Regions from separate parts of the Cellulosimicrobium sp. BMG9.22 genome, predicted to be linked through region 1. Evidence: riboswitches for the same ligand, from Rfam matches in the RefSeq annotation. Region 1 holds a riboswitch; the other holds the start of a gene.

Region 1 (5,588 bases):
TGCTCGGCGCGAACGGCTTCTCCTCCGAGCCCCGGATCGTGTCGCTCGCATCGACGAGCGGGATCGCGGGCAACCGCGGCCAGGCGAACTACGCGTTCTCGAAGGCGGGCGTCATCGGCCACACGCGCGCGTTCGCGCGCCTGCTCGCGGAGTCCGGCGGCCCGGGCGGCACGGCGAACGCCGTCGCGCCCGGGTTCATCGAGACGGACATGACGGCGTCGATCCCGTTCGTGCAGCGCGAGGTGGCGCGGCGGGTGGCATCACTGCAGCAGGGCGGTCAGCCCGTCGACGTGGCCGAGGCGATCGCGTTCCTCGCCTCGCCCGCGGCGTCGGGGGTCACCGGCCAGGTGCTGCGCGTGTGCGGGCAGAGCCTGGTGGGCCGGTGACCGGGACCGTGCCGGACCAGGGCTCTACCTCGGCGGACCAGGGCTCTACCTCGGCAGACCATGGCTCTACCTCGGCGGACGCGATCGCACCGACGGCGCGCGTCGAGACGCTGCCCGCTGTCCCCGGCCTCGGCGGGCTGTACGTCCGCGGGCTGGCGGCGTCCGGCCGGATCGCCGCCGCCCACCGGCTCCCGGTCCGGGGCGGCCGCCACGACCTGAGACTTCCGGACGTCGCGTACCGCGTCGCAGGGGTGCCGACGGGGGACGCCGCGCGTCCGGGCCGCGTCGGCAGCGCCGAGCACCTCGCCCGATACGCCGAGCTCGTGGGCGAGGCGCCGTCGGAGGTGCTTCCCGCCGGCTACCTGCACGTGCTCGGGTTCCCCCTCGCCACCGCCGTGATGGTGCGCGCCGACTTCCCGCTGCCGCTGCTCGGCATGGTGCACCTCGCGAACTCGGTCTCCGTGCTGCGCCCCGTGCGGCTCGGGGACTCCCTCGAGGTGCGCGCCTGGGCCCAGGGACCGCGCCCGCACCGGCGCGGGGTCCAGGTCGACCTGGTCACGGAGATCTCGGTCGAGCGCACGGACGACGAGCGGTCGGCGGGCAGCGGGCTGGCGGCGACGACGCTCGCGTACCGCGGCGTGTCGACCTACCTGGCGAAGGGCGTCTCGCTCCCGGACGTGTCCGCACCGCAGGACGCCCCGGCGTCACCAGCGTCTGACACGTTCGTCCCGCCGCTGCCCACCGCGCGCTGGACCCTCGGCGCGGCGACCGGTCGCGTGTATGCGGCGGTCTCCGGCGACCGCAACCCCATCCACACGTCGGCGCTCGGCGCCAAGGCGTTCGGGTTCCCGCGCGCCATCGCGCACGGCATGTACACCGCCGCCCGGGCGCTCGCCGAGGCGGGCCCGGGTAGCGGCGACACCTACGACTGGACCGTGTCGTTCGCCAAGCCCGTCCTCCTGCCGAGCACGGTCGACGTCGCGCTGCGCCCGGCGGGAGACGCGCCGGCCGGGGTGCGCGACGCCGTCGCGCACGTGCCCGCCGCCGTGCCCGACGGCGCGGGCGACCCGGCCACGGGCGTCACCTACCAGGCGTGGGACGGCAAGGGCCGCCTGCACCTCTCGGGTCAGGTCACTCCGCGCGCCTGAGGACCCCACCGCCGACCACGAGGTTGACGCCGTTCTCCGGCGGACGACGACGTCAACCTCGTGATCGACGCCGCGCAGGCTCGTTCTCGGCGAGCCGACCCGTCAGGCCAGGCGGGCCAGGAGGCCGTCGGCGACGGTCGGCCACTCGTCGACCAGGACCGAGAAGTACGCGGTGTCCTGGCGCGACCCGTCGGGCGCGACGCGGTGGCTGCGGAGCACGCCCTCGGGCACGGCGCCGAGCCGCGTGATGGCGGCGATCGACCGACTGTTGCGCGCGTCGGCCCGCAGCGCGACGCGCGCGACGCCGAGCTCCTCGAACGCGTGCCGCAGGAGCAGGTACTTGCACGCCGGGTTCGTGACCCCGCCCCACCACTCGCGCGCGTAGAAGGTCGACCCGAGCTCGACGCGTCCCTGGGACCGGACCCACTCGTAGAGCGACGTCGTGCCACGGACCGAGGCCGCGCCGTCGGGCACGGTGCCGGACCCGACGACCGCGAACGCGAGCCGACCCGGCGCAGCGACCGCGTCGCGGACGTACGCCGTCATCGCCTCCGTGCCGCGCGGCGTCGGGCTCGACATGCCTGCCCAGATGCCGTCGTCGACGATCGCGTCGAGTGCGGGGGCGTGGTGCTCGGCGAGCGGTTCGAGCCGGACGCCGAAGCCTTCGAGGGTGGTGTCGTGCAGCACGGAGACATCCCACCACACGGCGCTCGTCGTCCCCGCGTGCGAGTCGCGCACGCCGTGCCTACGGTCGCAGGACCGGACGAAAGGAGGACCCCATGGGTCTCGGAGACAAGATCGAGCACGCTGCCGAAGAGGCGAAGGGCAAGGTCAAGGAAGGTGCCGGCAAGGCGAAGGACGACCCGGGCCTGGAAGCCGAAGGCAAGGGCGAGCAGGCGAAGGCCAACGTCAAGCAGGCGGGCGACGACGTCAAGGACGCGTTCGACAAGTAGTCCTGCCGCAACACGTTCGCGAGGGCTCCGCTCCGGCGGGGCCCTCGCGGCGTGTCCGGGCGCAGGCGGTCGGATCCGCGGACGACCGGCCGGTCACGACGCGGCGAGCGGGATCCTCTCGGGTGGGCTCGCCGTGGCCAGCACGGGCACGACGCGCGGCGTGGTGATCCGCGTCAGGAGTCCCACCTCCACGGTCGGCCACTCCGGCGCGAGGACCGAGAACATGACGGAGTCGGCACGCGTGCCGTCGGGGGCGGTGCGGTGGCCGCGCATCACGCCCTCCTCGTACGCGCCGAGCCGGCGCATGGCGCCCAGCGAGCGCTCGTTGCGCGTGTCGACACGGAACCCGACGCGGTGCACGTCCCAGGTCTCGAACGCGTGCCGCAGGAGCAGCCACTTGGTCACGAGGTTGACGAGGCTCCCCCACGTCGAGCGCGCGTAGAACGTGCGGCCGACCTCGACCCGGCGGTCCACGAGCGACAGGTCGCGGAAGGCGGTGCTGCCGAGGATCGCGCCCGGCGTCCCGTCGGCGCCGAGGGTGCGCACGACGAAGCCCGTCAGGTCGGGTGCCGAACGCGTCGCAGCGACCAGCTCGGCCATCCCCGCGACCCCGTAGGGCATGGGGACGCTCATGCCTGACCACATCGCCTCGTCGACGAGGCCGGCCAGTGTCTCAGCGTGCTCCAGGGCGAGCGGTTCCAGCCGGAATCCGTGGCCCGTGAGGACGACGTCGTGCAGCACAGCGCATATCAGAGCACACGCGGACGACGCCGCCAAGAGGGTTCGGCGACGTGGTGGACAACGCTCGTCGACGGCTCGGTGAACTCAGGACCGAGACCTGTCAGACGGCGGGGCCACAGCCTGCGGCGTCGGCGAGGAAGCCCGCCGCGGCGGTCGCGAAGAGACCCTCGAGACCCGAGCCGGCGGGGACCGGACGCGGGTCGTCGGCGACGGTCCAGCAGCCGTCGACGACCTCGTACCGCGTCGCCGGTCCCTGCTCGACGTAGGCCCGCACGGCCTCGACGAGGCGGACGACGTCCGCACCCGTCGTCCCGACACCCACCGACGCGCGGATCGCGCCGGCGTCGTACCCGAGACGCGCCAGGAGCGGGTGCGCGCAGAACCGGCCGTCGCGCACGCCGATGCCGTGCTCGGCTGACAGGTACGCGGCGACGAGGCCCGGGTCGTGGCCCTCGACGGAGAACGTCACGACGCCCACCGGGTCGACGGCGTCGTCCCACACGCGGACGACGCGCACCCCGGGGAGCGCCTCCAGCCCGGCGACGAGCGCCGCGCGCAGCGTCGCCTCGTGCACATGGAGCTCGGCCGGGTCGAGCGCCGCGAGCGCGTCGCACGCCGCCGCGAGCGCGACCGCGCCCACGACGTTGGGCGACCCGGCCTCGTGGCGGGCGGGCGCCGTCTGCCACACCGTCTCCGTCACGCCGACCTGGCGCACCGCGCCGCCCCCGGCGAGGTACGGCGTGCCCGCGTCGAGCCAGTCCCGACGACCGACGAGCGCCCCCGACCCGAACGGCGCGTAGGTCTTGTGGCCGGAGAAGGCGACGTAGTCGACGCCCGAGGCCGCGAGGGAGAACCCGCGGTGCGGGACGAGCTGGGCGCCGTCGAGCACGACGCGCGCCCCGGCGTCGTGCGCGGCCCGCACGACCTCCGCGACGGGCAGCGACTCGCCAGTCACGTTCGACGCACCGGTCACGGCGACCAGGGCGTACGGGAAGCGTGCGAGCTCGGTGCGCAGGCCGGACAGCGTCTCCGCGACGGACGACCCGCCCGCGAGGACCGTCGCGCCGCCCGTGCGCTGCCACGGCAGGAGGTTCGCGTGGTGCTCGACGTCGAGGACCAGGACGCGACCGGGCGTCCCGTCCGCGTTCGCGGGCACGCAGCCCGCGAGCAGGTTGAGCGAGTCGGTCGTGTTGCGCGTGACGACCGTGACGTCGTCCTCGCGCGCGCCGACGAAAGCGCCGACCGTGCGGCGCGAGGCCTCGTAGAGCGCCGTCGAGACCTGCGACAGGTAGCCCGCGCCGCGGTGCACGCTCGCGTAGAGCGGCAGGACCTCGGTGACCCGGTCGGCGACTGCGCGCAGCGCCGGCGCCGAGGCCGCGACGTCGAGGTTCGCGTACGGGACGCTGCGGCCGTCGACGAGCGGGACGAGCGTGTCCGCGCCGACGACGGGCAGCAGTGCGGGGACGTCGCCGAGCGCCGCGAGGTCGGGCGCCTCGGCGCGATCCGGTGCGGCGTCCGTCGGACACGAGACGTCGGCGAGAGCAGTCATGGCACGGTCCTCCGAGGGCAGTCCGGGGAGGGTGCTCCCCGCGCTTGCCGCGCGCCGGTCGGCGTGCGGCCTGGTCGTCACCCGGGGCACCCCGCCGCGAGAGGAGGGTTGCCGGCCAGCAAACCGGGGTTTCACGCTGGCACTCATGACCTGTGTCCCAGGATGTGCGCGCGGCACGGGACGTGTCAACCGGTGGTCAGGGCGTCTCGGATGGCGGGACGCAGTGCACGTACGGCAGGTCGGTGCGCCACCCGCTCTCGTCGACCTCGAACGACTCGAGCACCTCGCCCGTCCCCGCGTCGAGCACGACGACGGAGTTCGCGGGCCACTCCGCCGGGTCGCCCGGCGGGGTGGTCGGCGGGCGCTGGAGCCGCGCGCCGTCCGTGTACGCCTCGACGACGGCGCCCGTCCGCGTGCTCACGAGGACGACCGCGGGGTGGGCGTCGGCGTAGGAGTCACACTCCTCGCCGTGGCCGTCACCGCTCCACCAGCCCTCGTAGCCCCCGACGGTGAGCTCGGACAGGTCGACCGACTCGCCCGTGTGCAGGTCAGAGAACTCCGGTTCGCCGGGCGGGAGCGGGACGAGTGCCTGGCCGTCGGGGCGGACCACGGCGCCCTCGGGCGGGACCGAGACGACCGGCGGCCGCTCTCCCGACCCACGAGGGGCGTCGTCCCCGACGACGTGCACCTCGGCCACGTTATGCGGCGCGTCCTCCGCGTCGGGCGCCGTCCACAGCAGGACGACGCCTGCCACGACCACGCCGCCGACCACGACCGCGCTCACCGCGCGGCGCCGCCCGACCTTCATCGT
Region 2 (5,588 bases), on a different contig from region 1:
GGTCGGCAGCGAGAACGCATCCACGGGTGCCGGGTCGGTCACAGCCTGGTCGGACACGAGAGGCGCCGCCCCGGGAGGAGTGGCTGCGCTGCACGTTGCGCCGAAGCTGGCCACCGGATACAGCGAGTACGTCAGCTCGGCGGCGAGGGCACCGTTCGCCGTGGTGGCAACCGCCACGAGCGCCTCGTAATCGGCATCGGGCGCGAGCTGCACCGCAAACGGCGCGTACACGAGCTCACCCGGGGCGAGGAGCTCCGGATCGAGGGTGAACGTCAACGCCTTGCCCGGCGCCGTCGGCGAGTCCGTGAACGTCGTACCGTCCGTGCTGCCCTGGATGTTGAACGTCCCGGACGCGAAGCTCGCACTCGCGAACTCGCTGTCCTGCCACGCGGCGAGAGTCGCCGTCGCCCCCACCCCCAGGACGACACCTCCTGCAAGCAGCGCGAGCACCTTGCGGCGCCGCTGGGCCTTCATCTCCTCCACGCCCTTCGCAGGAACGATCTCGTTGCTCGCTGTCATCACAGCACCTCCCCCAGCGAGGAGCGGAACGCTCCCGGATACGACCAGGCTAAGAGCAGCAGCCAGATGTCGCCCGCCGAGCCCTACCGCCACTGCGGAGTCCGGTGCCACGACACAAGCGGTCGTGCGGACGGTTGGTGTTCTCGACGCGATGGCCGTGCGATGGTGCGAACCGGGTCCGCCCGAGTCGGCACGACGACGACAGCGATCGCATCAGGTCCGGAGAAGCCTCGGTCAGTGCTGTCAGAGGTTCACTCGAAGGATCACGCGGTGGCCGCACACTGTCTCGTCGAGGACGACGAGCCCGACAACCGCGCTACACCACTACCAGGGACTCGACTGCTACGGGAGCCCGGGCCCCGGTCAGATGATCTTGGGGAAGGAGAGCAGGAGCCCGATGCCGACGACGAGCACGACGCACGCGATGCCGACCATCCCCCACGACGCGCGCTCGGAGCGGAACCTGCCCGCGAACGCGCCGAAGAACAGCACGAGGGCGAAGAGCACGGTCGTGAGCGTGTAGTCGTCGCCGCGCTGGTTGTTCCGCAGCGCCTGGTCGAAGAGGTCGTCGGCGCGTGCGTCCGCCTCGACCGCTTCCACCTCCCCTGGGGGCACGTACGTGTCGAGCGCGAACGGGCTCGGCGCCGCCTCGGGGTTCTGCAGCGGGCGCGACGCGAGCCACTCCTCGAACGCCGGCTCGAAGTGCGGGGTGAACCGCTCGCGCGCGAAGCTCTCGAGCTGGGCGTTACCGTTCGCCACGCCGTCGAGGTAGAGCGAGAAGACCTGCAGGTCGATCGCCCGCGCCGCCTCGGCGCGCGTCTGCTGGGTCGACGCCTCGATGCGCTGGGTCGACGCGCGCGAGAAGGCGATCGACATCTCGCCGCCCCACTTGCTCGCCTCGAAGCCGCTCCACGCCGTCAGCACCGCCGTCACGGCGAGCAGCGCCACCGTCACCGTCTCGCGCCACGACCGACCGCCCGTGTCGGTCTCCTGCGTGCCGCTCTGCTCGCTGCCCTGCTCAGCCTCGTCGGTCACGGCAGGACAGTAGCCCGGGAGCCGGGACGGCGCGCGGCGGACGGTGAGCAGCACGCCGCCGAGGATCAGCGCGGCGAGGCCACGGCCAGCAACGTCCCGACCTGCGCACCCGTCGCGGCCAGGTCGTCCCCGCCGTCGGCGTCCGGCGTTCCGTCCGTGCCGGGGGTGTCCGACGTCGGCCCGTCCGTGGGCGGGACCGTCGGGTCGGTCGGGGTCGGGGTGGGCTCAAGCCACCGGTCCGTGGGGTCGTCGCTGCCGCAGCCCAGGCCATCTCACCTGGCGGGCGCCCTCGACCGCATGGCGGATGGCCCGTAGGATCGGGTGAACCATCCAGAGCGGTCGAGAGTCCTGGCTCGACGACACCGCAGCAACCCGCCGACGGAAGCCTCCCGAGGACAAAGGTGCTAACGCCAGGGTCGATGGAGTGACGCATGGTCTCAGAGGCATCCTTCGCGCACCGCCCGGGCAGTCCCCGGCCGACGGTGTCGTTCGAGCTCATGCCCCCGCGGCGCCCGGAGGCCGCACCGAAGTTCTGGGAGACGGCGCGGCGGCTCGTCGCGACGCACCCCGACTTCATCTCCGTGACGTACGGCGCCGCCGGGACCGACCGGGCCACCGCGCGCCAGGTCGTCGGGCGCCTCCTGCAGGGCACGCCCGTGCTGCCCATCGCGCACCTCACGTGCGTGGGGGCGTCGCGCGAGGACGTCGAGGAGGTCATCTCCGACTTCCTCGACGAGGGCGTGCGCTCGTTCCTCGCGCTGCGCGGCGACCCTCCGCGCGACCAGCCCGACTGGCGGCCCGCGGCCGACGGCGTGCGGTCGTCCACGGAGCTCGTCGCGCTGCTGCGCGAGGTCGAGGCGTCGCGCTGCGCGTCCGACCCGGCCGTCGCCCTGCGCAGCGCCACGCGCCCGCTGACGATCGCCGTCGCGACCTTCCCCGACGGGAACCCAGGCGCCGGCACGACGCGCACGCAGGAGGTGCGCCGCCTGTGGCAGAAGCAGCAGGCCGGCGCGAGCTTCGCGATCACGCAGCTCTTCTACGACGCGTCGTCGTACACCGACTTCGTCGCGGAGGCCCGCGCGGCCGGCGTGACGATCCCCATCCTCGCCGGGCTGCTGCCCACGACGGAGCCCGCGCGGCTCCGTCGCGTCGAGGAGCTCACGGGCGTGCGCGCGCCCCAGCACCTGCTGGACGCGCTCGACGCCCTGCCCGACCCGGAGGCGCAGCACGCCTACGGGATCGCGTACACGGTCGACCTCGCGCAACGCGTCCTCGACGCGGGCACGCCCGGTCTGCACGTGTACACGTTCAACAAGCACCGCGCCGCACTTGACCTGCTCGAGGGTGTCCACCTCGGCGGCGGGTCGCGCGGGACCGGAGGCAGCAACAGCGCTGCCGCCGCCCCGCTCGCCCCGGACCTGGCCAGCGGGCCGTGGGTCACCGGCACCTCCCTGCCCACGACGAGCGCAGCCACGCACGGCACGCCCGTCTGACCGGTCCTCCGGACCAGCAAGAGGTTTCGATCATGGCCACTTCCCTACCCTCCCCTACCCAGAACCCGGTCCCGTTCCCGGCGGGCACCGTGCTCGGCTACCCGCGCATCGGGCGCCGTCGCGAGCTCAAGAAGGCCGTCGAGGCGTTCTGGGCCGGGCGCACGAGCGCCGACGAGCTCGAGGCGACGGCCCGCGAGCTCCGGCTCGCGACGGTGCGCCGGCTCGTCGAGCTCGGCCTCGGCGCCGACGACGCGTCGGTCCCGGGCTCGTTCTCCTTCTACGACCAGGTGCTCGATGTCGCAGCGTCCCTCGGGGCCGTGCCGTCGCGGTTCGCGTCGCTCCTCGGCACCGGTCCGGACGATGCCGGTCGCCTCGACCTCGCCGGCTACTTCACGGTGGCGCGCGGCGCCGGCGATGATGCGCCGCTCGAGATGACCAAGTGGTTCGACACCAACTACCACTACCTCGTCCCCGAGATCGGCCCGGACACCCCGATCCGGTTCGTCGACGACCGCGTCGTGCGCGAGTTCGTCGAGGCCAAGGAGGCCGGCGTCGTGACGCGGCCCGTAGTCGTCGGGCCGGTGACGTTCCTCGCGCTGTCCAAGGCGTCCGACGACGCCCCCGCCGGGTACTCGCCGCTCGACCGCCTCGACGACGTCGTGGCCGCGTACGCCGACCTGCTGCGCGCGCTCGCCGCGGCGGGCGCGCCGTGGGTCCAGCTCGACGAGCCGATCCTCGTCACCGACTCGGTCGACGTGCCGTTCGCCGAGCTCGCGGCCGCTGTGGACTCGGCGTACCGCACCCTCGCGACGGACCTCCGCCCGGTGCCGAACCCGGGGTCTTCGCCGGACTCGTCCGCGATCCCGGCCGCAACCCCGGGTTCGGCGGGGGACGTGCGGCCCGCGATCCTCGTCGCGGCGCCGTTCGGCGGGCTCCGGGCCGGGGCGTCGGCGTCCGACGGCGCGGGCGCGGCCCGGCGCGATGGGCTCACCCTCCTCGCGGCCACCGACGTGGAGGCGATCGCGATCGACCTCGTCAAGGGCGCGGTCCCGGCCGGGTCCGCCGACGACGGGACCATCCCCGGACTCGCGACGAAGACGCTCGTCGCAGGCGTGATCGACGGGCACAACGTGTGGCGCGCCGACCTCGCCGCGAAGCTCGACGGGGTCGACGCCGTGCGTGGGCTCGGTGCGGGCGCGGTCGCCGTCGGGACGTCGACGTCGTTGCTGCACGTGCCGCACGACGTCGACGACGAGGTGTTCCGCTCGGTGGACGAGGCGAGGGACAACGCGCACGGCGACTCGCACGTCGATGCCTCCGGCCCCGTGCGAGGCGAGGCGTCCGGTCGGCGCCCGGGCACGGCGTCGGGCACGACGCTCGACCCGCGCCTGCGCGACTGGCTCGCGTTCGCGGACCAGAAGGTCGGCGAGGTCGCGACGCTCGCCCGCGCGCTCACCGAGGGGCGCGACGCCGTCGCGACCGAGATCGAGGCGTCCCGCGCGGCGGTGGCGTCGCGCGCCGAGGCGAGCGGCGTCGTCGTCCCGGCGGTGCGCGAGCGCGCCGCAGCCCTGACGGACGCGGACTTCGCGCGCGACGACTACGCCACGCGCGCGGCCGCCCAGCAGGAGCGCCTGAACCTGCCGCCGCTGCCGACCACGACCATCGGCTCGTTCCCGCAGACGCCGGAGATCCGCCGCGCCCGCGCGCAGTGGACCAAGGGCGAGCTCTCGGACGCGGACTACACGGCCGCGATGCGCGAGGAGATCGCGCGCGTCGTCGCGCTCCAGGAGGAGCTGGGCCTCGACGTGCTCGTGCACGGCGAGCCGGAGCGCAACGACATGGTGCAGTACTTCGCGGAGCACCTCGACGGGTTCGCCGTCACCGCGAACGGCTGGGTGCAGTCGTACGGGTCGCGCTGCGTGCGCCCGCCGATCCTGTGGGGCGACGTGACGCGCCCGGAGCCGATCACGGTCGAGTGGTCGGCGTACACGGCCTCGCTCACCGAGAAGCCGGTCAAGGGCATGCTCACCGGGCCGGTGACGATCCTCGCGTGGTCGTTCGTGCGCGACGACCAGCCGCTCGGCGACACCGCGAACCAGGTCGGCCTCGCGCTGCGCGACGAGATCGCGGACCTGGAGGCCGCGGGCATCGGGATCGTGCAGGTCGACGAGCCCGCGCTGCGCGAGCTGCTGCCCCTGCGCAAGGCTGACCAGCCGGCATACCTCGACTGGTCCGTGGGGTCGTTCCGGCTCGCGACCTCAGGCGTGGAGGCGGCGACGCAGATCCACACCCACCTGTGCTACTCGGAGTTCGGCGAGGTCATCGGCGCGATCGACGGCCTGGACGCCGACGTGACGTCGGTCGAGGCGGCGCGCTCCCGGATGGAGATCGTGCCGGAGCTGCGCGACGCCGGGTACGCGCGCGGGATCGGGCCGGGCGTCTACGACATCCACAGCCCCCGCGTGCCGTCCACCGAGGAGGTCACCGAGCTGCTCGAGCTCGCGGTGAAGGCGATCGACCCGAGGGTCGTCTGGGTCAACC

Evidence for each region. A riboswitch is a leader RNA that binds a small molecule or an ion and turns the genes downstream of it on or off. The one in region 1 is predicted to bind S-adenosylmethionine.
Region 2: it holds a riboswitch for S-adenosylmethionine, as region 1 does, so the genes downstream of both, AC4H2H_RS01145 (methylenetetrahydrofolate reductase) here and AC4H2H_RS04935 (aminotransferase class V-fold PLP-dependent enzyme) in region 1, are expected to answer to the same signal.

What each region holds. Positions count from the first base shown of each region.
Region 1 covers NZ_JBZGBY010000004.1:162,255-167,842, reverse strand. Annotated here, with positions in the region: gene AC4H2H_RS04960 (3-oxoacyl-ACP reductase) at 1-386, shown strand, start outside; gene AC4H2H_RS04955 (MaoC family dehydratase) at 383-1,534, shown strand; gene AC4H2H_RS04950 (GNAT family N-acetyltransferase) at 1,637-2,272, opposite strand; gene AC4H2H_RS04945 (CsbD family protein) at 2,314-2,487, shown strand; gene AC4H2H_RS04940 (GNAT family N-acetyltransferase) at 2,581-3,228, opposite strand; gene AC4H2H_RS04935 (aminotransferase class V-fold PLP-dependent enzyme) at 3,329-4,777, opposite strand; SAM riboswitch class IV at 4,813-4,928, opposite strand; gene AC4H2H_RS04930 (hypothetical protein) at 4,974-5,585, opposite strand.
Region 2 covers NZ_JBZGBY010000001.1:252,230-257,817, forward strand. Annotated here, with positions in the region: gene AC4H2H_RS01135 (SipW-dependent-type signal peptide-containing protein) at 1-519, opposite strand, end outside; gene AC4H2H_RS01140 (hypothetical protein) at 883-1,554, opposite strand; SAM riboswitch class I at 1,878-1,980, shown strand; gene AC4H2H_RS01145 (methylenetetrahydrofolate reductase) at 1,986-3,047, shown strand; gene metE (5-methyltetrahydropteroyltriglutamate--homocysteine S-methyltransferase) at 3,080-5,588, shown strand, end outside.